One region of the Alkalicoccus luteus genome, then DNA from elsewhere that is predicted to be linked to it. Evidence: riboswitches for the same ligand, from Rfam matches in the RefSeq annotation. Region 1 holds a riboswitch; the other holds the start of a gene.

Evidence for each region. Region 1 has a riboswitch for cyclic di-GMP ahead of ACSZLD_RS06930 (amidase). Riboswitches for the same ligand answer to the same signal wherever they lie in the genome.
Region 2: it holds a riboswitch for cyclic di-GMP, as region 1 does, so the genes downstream of both, ACSZLD_RS15365 (flagellar assembly protein A) here and ACSZLD_RS06930 (amidase) in region 1, are expected to answer to the same signal.

The regions. Positions count from the first base shown of each region.
Region 1 covers NZ_JBPZEY010000004.1:130,792-134,989, forward strand. The annotation lists gene ACSZLD_RS06920 (YndJ family transporter) at 1-781, opposite strand, end outside; gene ACSZLD_RS06925 (glycerophosphodiester phosphodiesterase) at 823-1,560, opposite strand; gene ACSZLD_RS06930 (amidase) at 1,770-2,633, opposite strand; cyclic di-GMP riboswitch class I at 2,679-2,766, opposite strand; gene ACSZLD_RS06935 (amidohydrolase family protein) at 2,964-4,198, opposite strand, start outside.
Region 2 covers NZ_JBPZEY010000014.1:11,538-15,735, reverse strand. The annotation lists gene ACSZLD_RS15370 (hypothetical protein) at 1-622, opposite strand, end outside; gene ACSZLD_RS15375 (helix-turn-helix domain-containing protein) at 1-44, shown strand, start outside; gene ACSZLD_RS15365 (flagellar assembly protein A) at 707-2,056, opposite strand; cyclic di-GMP riboswitch class I at 2,089-2,173, opposite strand; gene ACSZLD_RS15360 (hypothetical protein) at 2,663-3,439, opposite strand; gene ACSZLD_RS15355 (protoglobin domain-containing protein) at 3,581-4,198, shown strand, end outside.

The DNA.
Region 1 (4,198 bases):
TACACGCAAGCAGCAGACACGCTCTCGTGCGAAGAGTCATCTTCGGCAGCAGCATCAGCCACCAGATGCTGAGCCAGTAAAGGAGTCCTGCATAAATCGTAACATAAACCAGCTCCAGCGGCGGACCTTGGATAACACCCAATGCAATCAATGGGGAACCGATCGCCGCACCGATTGCAAGAAACCGGTATGCCGTGCCGGTATCGCCGCGCAGCGACACGAGAAGCCGGCCGAAGGCCCCTGTTAATACAGGAATAACGACCGCCGAATAATGATAGTGCACCGTCGTCAGCGACATCGTCAGTTCATCATATGGAAGAACTTGATCAATTCCAGCCTGCCAAAGAATCAGCCAGATACCTCCGACCCCGGTAAAAAGCAGGCCAACATCAATAATCGTTTCCTCAGCCGGATAAAGCCCCCTGCGGTAGATTCTCCATGCGCCGCATAGCGCAACGACGAGCATGAACAAAAACCAGATGGATGCCAGCACGATCGACAGCACCAGCGGCTCAAACGTGACCGAGGCCAGACCGAAAATGCCTGCTAAAAAGGAGCGCTGGGAGAGCCAGCGCAATATGAACTCTGCTTTCATATTCGGCCGCTTCGGAACAGCGATATGCAGGAGAAGCGGAATCAATATGAGAAACGACAGCACGAGGGCAGCTGACACGATATCGACATCTGCTATGTACAGCCAAATTACAATAACTACGGCTCCAAGGCCTACGTTCAGTTTTGCGGTCATCGCGAATCCCTGCCCTTCTTCAACCCGTGCCATGCTTCCCCTTCCCTTTCCCGTTTTCATGCTCTGTTAAGCTGTTATTTAACCGAATGCTGTACCGTGGTTCGTATTCTGAGCGCAAGAGCCGGGTCGTCCGTGATGACAGCCGTGCATCCGGTGCGGCAAAGCTTTTCCAGATCGTCCGGGTGATTAACGGTGTACACACGGACTGCCATGCCGCGTTTCTCCAGCTCACAGATTTCTGCCGGTGTCATCATGGTGTACTGAATGTGCAGCCCTGTGATGCCGTGCTCTTTTTTGTACCGATCCGGTTCCAAAACCGCCCCCAGGCTGAGCAATGCTGTATCAGCTTCTGCTCCTTTCAGCATGGGCAGCACGGGGTGGTCGAAAGAGGAGAATACGGGTCTTCTTCTCTGCGGATATTTTTGCAGCAGATTGACCGCTTCCATTGCCGTTCGTTCTCGATCCTCGGGTAAATGCTTTAGTTCTATATTCAGCTGGATATTCTGCGGCTGAGCCCATTTCAGCACCTCTTGAAGAGCTGGAACCCGTTCAGATGCAAATTTATGGTCAAACCAGCTGCCTGCAGACAGGCCCGACAATTGCTTGAGAGTAGATTGGTTGACTGCTCCATGACCGTCTGTTGTCCGGTCAAGCGTGTGATCATGAATGATAACGAGTTCGTCATCTGCTGTCAGCTGGACGTCTAATTCAATCCCCTCTGCGCCAGCAGCAACTGCTTCCCGAAAAGCGATCATGGTATTTTCCGGAAACGCGCGTGAGAATCCTCGATGTGCAACGATAGCTGGTTTCATCTGTCACCCTCCTCTTTTTCTCTATCGTACCGCATCACCAGCCTGAACTCCTATTAACGTCTTGTAAAGATCATATATCAACTGTAAACAACAGCTCGGATTCATGTGGAAAAGCGGCAAATCAGACGTGGAACCTTGTTTTTTTGGAAAACGACAAAAACCACCCACCTGCTAAAGGTGAGTGGTCGAGAGAAACTGCCGAAAGCGCCTTACGGCTTCATCGTTTTCCAGCTGTCGACGTGATGGATCGCTGTTCCTCCATAGTAGGGACCCGCGTACCGGGCCGATACCAGGTCAAGCTGCTGCTTCATGTATGCTTCGCCTTCTTCAAAGAACGTTACATGATTGCCTTCGTGAGACTGCATGGTTTCCACTCCGACGGTGACCGGCGTTTTGTGCTTTGCTGCGAAGGCCATTTCATTTTTTACGATTTCATTGATTGCAGAAGCTGTATCCCGGTAAGCCATAAGTGTCACGCCATCAAGCTGCTGAATCACCCATTCTGCGAGATTCCCGCTTCCGTTTTTGTTTTTAAAGCTGATTTCGTCAAACCAGAATGGCAGATCTGCTTCCAGCGGCAGTCCTGCCGCAGCACTCTTTCTTTTCGCTGTCAGCAGAAGTGATTGAAAATCGGCGATCGTCTTCGCCCGATTGCTGTTCCAGCTGCTAAGCAGGTACGGCTCTACATCTAAGTGAACGCCTTGAAAGCGTTCTGCTGCTCCCGCACGCTTCTGGTAGTCTCCCAGCCAGTTCATCATTGTCGTCAAATGACGATCTCCTTTTGGTGCCGCCCATTCCGGTGCGCCATCGAGGGCATAGACGCTGATTCCTTCCGTTCCTGCACGACGGATAAAACTTCTGTAGGAAGCCTGTGGGACACTGCGATCAATTTGTACAAATACACGCTCGACATTCTTTTCTTTTAGAAAGGCAATGGTTCCACTCTCATCTTCGACAAACATCCACGGGTTCCAGAGCCAAGTTGCGTTCGGAGCTGAAGCTGCTCCAGCGGGAGCCGCCCAAATTCCAGCTGCCATAGCAGTCACCACCAGCAGTAACAGGACTTTTTTCATCGCAAAAAACCCCTTTCTGTGCCAGCCGAGGCTCACAGAAACGGGCCCGGCAACCTGACGACCATACGCTATTCAGCGGTTAGGCTCACGGCTTTGCGTCCCATCTTTTCAGATTGGTTTGCCTTTGTCACATGTTATTTTTGTTACTATTATACCCCTTAGCCGATTCGTTCATATGAGTAATAGGAACTAAATCTGTCGTGATTTTTTATGAATAACACGAGACTTTCTCATCTCTCCTTCCCTTTTCGGCTTCAAAACAAAGATCCACGCTTATGAAGCGTCAAAAACCGGAAGCATGAACTGCTTCCGGTTTTCCATCCTCATTACTCAGTTGTTCTCATGCAGCCACAGGTCATCTGGATTGCCGAATTCGCTGTAAATGTGATTACGGGCCTCCACAGCTTGTCTGCGCAGGTTTTTATAATCGAGTCCAACCATTTTTCCGTCTCGCTTTACTGCTTCGCCGCCGACAAACACGGAGTCTACGTTGCCGGTATGCGTACTTGTAACGACAGCACCGATCGGATCGTTGACGGGGAAGAGGTTCAGGTCATCTGTTCGAATCATGATGATGTCGGCTTCTTTTCCTGGAGTGAGACTGCCCGTTTTGTGATCCAGCTTCAGCGCCTTCGCACTTTCAATTGTAGCCATTTCCAGCACTTGATGCGCATGAATATTCAAAGGTGGTCCAGGCATTTCTCCTTTTGCAAGCAGCTGATCATTGATGCGGGAGCGCTCTGCCTGGAGCGCGAACTTCATTTGGGCAAACATGTCCCCGCCTGTTGAAGTAACAACATCGACACCGAGCGCAGGCTTTACGCCGTTTTCCAGACAGAGCCCTGTTGCCGGATACCCGTGTCCCATCGCCATTTCAACTTCAGGCGTGACTGAAATCGATCCGCCGTGCTCTGCCAAGAGCTTCATTTCTTCCGGACTGACGGCATTTGCATGAGCAAAGTTGAGGTCTGATCCGAGCAAGCCTGCCTGATGCAGCTTTTCGATCGATCTGTCAATCGCCCCCCACGTTCCAAATCCGAGGTGCATGCTCGCTACGCCGTTTAGTTCTCTTGCCAGCTTTATCTCTTCCACTGACGTATCCCAGGAACAAAACTCAGGACCGCGGATCGCAAGTCCCATCGTCAGCCGCTGATCGCCTGAGGAAAAATATTGATTGGCAATCGAACGTGCGTCATCTCCGTTGGTCAACGTGCTTTCCCTGTTCCAATAATCCCCGTCACCAGGGCATCCGTAAGCAAACACGCCGCGAATTTTGGATTCCTGCAGGCCGCGGATCATCTCTTCAGCGTGATCCTTGGAGATGACCATCGTCCAATCCAAAATCGTCGTCACACCGGCTTCAAGTGCCTCCAGTGCGCCAAGCAGGTTGCCGATATAGTCGTCCTGCGGCCGCCTTTTAGAACCAATGTTGCCGTAATAAATGCTGCCCAGATATTTCTGCAGGGACCAGTCTGCTCCTGTATTGCGAATGACTGATTCCCACGTATGCCGGTGGCTGTCGACAAGGCCTGGCATAACAATCATGTTCTCAGCATCGATAACTT
Region 2 (4,198 bases), on a different contig from region 1:
CGGACGTTGTTGCAGAAGAACTGGCTGAACTGCTTGAAGACTGAAATAGCTGGAGCCTTCCGTCATCATCCAGCGAAGCTCGGATCTGCTTCGTTTCAGACTCAATCAGCTTTCGCTCCCGTCCGATCGTCAGCACCACATCAGGATGGCAATGGTCAATAGAAATGATACCCGTTTCATCCGTTTCCAAAAGTGTTCTGGCTCCGCCAGGAGAACCGGCCTCCCGAACCGATATTCCACGTCCTGCCTTTAACGTGCCGCCAACGGCACGCTGATGGATCGTGATCACGCCGTCTGCTTCCATATAGGAGTGCAGGACACCTTTCCCGAGAACGTCAATTTCGCCAGCTGAAATGAGCTTGCTGTGAGAGGCATAGCGAATAGCAATTCTAGATCTGCTGACAGAAGGGCTCTCCAGCAGATCATGCAGCTGGAATGCCTTCTGCTGCAGATCACGAAAGAGCTGATCCTCTGCTTCATGTGCACGGTGAAACGTGAGCAGGGCAGTTTGGAGCTGCTCGCCAACATTACGCCACTGTTCTTCAAATAAGCCGGAATGAAGCAAATGGTCGACAAGCTGCTCGGTATCGCTGCGAAGCCGAGGGTACTTTTTTTCCTGCAAAGCCCGGATCAGCGGACCGCGGCCGCGCTGCTTTTCATAAGAGGCCTGAAAAGCAGGGGAGTCAACGACCTGATAAAAGACTCGTCAAAAAGACGGGTAGGTATGCAAAAATGTTTTCAGCAGCTTGATTGTTTTTACATGAGCTGTTTTGCTCGTCCCTGCTGTAAGAGTTGAATGCAGCACGCTGCCGTTAACAGTAATGGAGCCTGCAGCGTGTAAGGACGACTGCTCGCTGTGAGCGTGAATCCATACATCTCCTGCTGCTTCCACCTTCATGCCGTCCTCGACAGACCCAATCACTTCAACATCCCCTGTAAAGCGGATGTTTCCGTCTCCAAGCTGCAGGTTCCCATCATGAACGAGCTTCGGCAGAATGGATAACCGCACGTGCTGTCCCTGCTTCTTTAAAAGAGGACGCCCGGCAATAGAAGCCGTAATCGTTTTCGTTTCTTCATCGAGTTCAATACCCGCTCCTGCCTGAACCGCGATCGGCCTGCCTGCTTTAGCTTGAAGCACATCTCCAAACAGGCTGAGGCCATCTTCGCCGGCTGTTGGATCAATGATCGATCCTAAAACGACTCCTTCTTCAACGGCCGGAATCCGAATCGAATCCCTAAAATCAATCGTTCCGTCCGGCTTCTCCCGGTACATTTTCTGTTCTGTCTGCAAATTGATCTTAAAGTCAATCCGGCCGTCTTTTCCGTGCTTCGGCAGCTTTCCTGCCGTTATTTGGACAGTGGTCTCTTGAATAGACGCACATGCTTCCCGAATCACATCCGTTTGAATACCGTAGGTAATATCCATCCGTTCCAGCTGCTCTATGACGTCTGTTTCTGTCAGTTGATTTAACGGTGTTTCCTCTTTGGAAATACTGACATACAGATATTCGGCGGGCGGATGATCATTGATTGCAGCAGTATAGTACGCTCCAGGCTTTACATTCAGCGTAACGAGCTGCTGTTTTTTATCAATAGAAACAGACCAAGTGGTTTCACGAGGCGGGAGGTTGATCGAAAACTCCAGTATATCTCCCTCAGTTAGCGGAGTGGTTCTACCAGTTTGTCTGCCATTTTTAGAAGCGGTCACTTCATCCGGCAGGTGAAGAACAGGACGTTTGGGTCCGTTTCCTTCAAAATAGAGAACGCCATCTTTCATCCAGGCGGTCCCCTCCAGTCTCCTGGATAAGTTTTCATCTCTGCTGGCATCAAGCGGCTCATCGAGGTAGGAATCCAGCGTGTCCAGCCAGCTTTCTTCTAGCGGCTCCTCCGTCCATGCGCGTATTTTAGCCTTTGATTTTCTCAGACCAAAAAACAGATTCTCCCCATGGCAGATAATGTCGATGTGTAGAGCATTTGCTGGTGTATGCAGCGTTTTTTCTGCCTTGGCAATCGCTTTTTCCACTGTTTCTGCTTCGAACTCATGTACGTTACGCATTCATACCCCGCCTTCCTTGGTGAAGGTTTATATGCGGCATCCCGGCTGTCATAGGAGGTTTCCCTTAGATCCGCGGCTTTGCGTCCCTGTTTTTCAACAGGTTTGCCCCCGAACTTCTTCTCTTACTGTAAGTTTACTATGAGATTAGGCATGAGCAAGTACTATTTTCAAAAAAATCCATTATCTGCAGTCTTATTATCCTGGTTCTTTATTTACTTATTCGAATAGCAGGGGATGGAGTAAATCTCCACCTGCAGACGGATAGAAAATTCAATCTGCCGCCCGCTTTTTTGAGGTGAAGAAGACTCTACAATAAAAGCATAAGGAGGCGGTAACCGATGACACGCAAACGAAAATCGCTGTTGGAAAAGCTGAGGTATATTCCGAACGAACGTCGTTCAACGTACAGGAGAGAAAGGCTTTTGGAAATGTACGATGGTATCCGTCGTGGGCTCTAGGAGAAGGGGAGAGAATAAGGAATGGTGTTGAAGAGACGGAGAAAGTCTTGCCGGGGGAGGAAACAGACGCGGAATAAAAGGAACCGGGGCTCAAACGGGTGCTCCGGTTCCTTCTGTATTTGGTTCAGCTTGGCAGCGCCGGATCTGGTTAAGGGTAACGACGTTCTTTCTCTTCCTCCTGAAAGGACCGCTTCATACGGGATCGGAGCTTATCTGCATTTTGCTGAATCATTTTTTCGCGACGTTCATGCTTGACGACCTGCATCTTTTTCGCTTCGTCTCTCATAACCGATTCGTTTTGAACGAGCTGCTGATAAAAAACCTGGTTCGCGCGCTTCAGCTTGTCCCACAAGTTGTGACGGTTCATCAACGCAATCCAGTCGCGCAGGGTATCGGTTTGGCGGCTTAAGGAATCGATCATGTCGAACTGAAGCACCTCCAGTTCGGCAGCTGATTGAATGGCTGCTTCAATGTCTTCAGCTTCGATAGGTCTGCCGCTGTCTTCAAGCTCAGCCAGCACGTTTTGAAACTGATCATACACTTGCTTATATTTGAGTTGTATTTTTAAAAGGTGGTTGATCAGGCGGTAACCTGGCTGCAGGTCATTGCGATCCGCTTCTTCCATCACACCAAGCGGCTTTCGGAAAAGATCGAGCTGAATCCCGGCACGCATCCTTGCCTCTTCTTTAATAAAGCCTGCCAGATGGTAAAACGAGTGGAGCTGTTTATGAGCAGCAGCTGCGTCCAGCGTGTTTTCTTCGTGACGGGAAATCACTGCATAGCCGACGGGCTGCTTAGAGCGCAAGTATTCTATGTAATAATAGTCAGTTTCCGCTACACGGACAGGATAAGGATATAAATGAATTTTCTCGAATGTTTGTTTATGTCTGCGTGCTTTCCGCTTTACCAGCCAATTCGTCAGCATAAGCAATCCCTCCTCGGTCTGCACTTGATATTTTAGCATACCTGCTCTTCAGAATCTTCGGCAGTTTGCCGATATCAAGGGAAGAATTACAACCTGCAGCAAGTTAGTGGAACAAGATAGTCAAGAGGGGGATGAAGAAAAATGAAGTGGTTTCAACGGTCGGACAAACAACCGCCTGCAGCAGTCCTGCAAAAGGGGAGTATAACGGTAGCTGATCCGGATATTAAACGCCAAATGGAAATGACAGGATTCTCTGAAGAGATGCTCGGTGTTCTGGCTGCTTTTCGGCCATCGGTGGAAGAACGGATCGGGGAGCTCGTCGATTTCTTTTATGCTAATCTTGAAATCAAGCCTCACTTAATGGAGATCATTGAAGCGAACAGCTCTGTCGACAGGCTGAAACAAACGCTTCGCAAGCATATTTCTGAAATGTTCACTGATACGATCGATGATGCCTTTGTTGAAAAGCGAATTCGTATTGCAAAGGTGCACGTGAAGATTGGTCTGGAGCCGAAATGGTATTTGAGTGCTTATCAGGCACTGCAGCTCAAGTTGTTTTCGCTCGTCTATGAGGTTTACGGTCCAACCGAAGCTGAAACGGTCGTCAAAGCTGTATCATCGATTGTCAGCTTCGAGCAGCAGCTCGTGCTGGAAGCATTTGAAGAGGAGCTTCAGGCTGTGCGTAAAAAAGAAGAAGCATTACGTCACCAGCTCGATCGTTATATTACGGGGAAATCCGAAGAGCTCGGGGCGATCTCG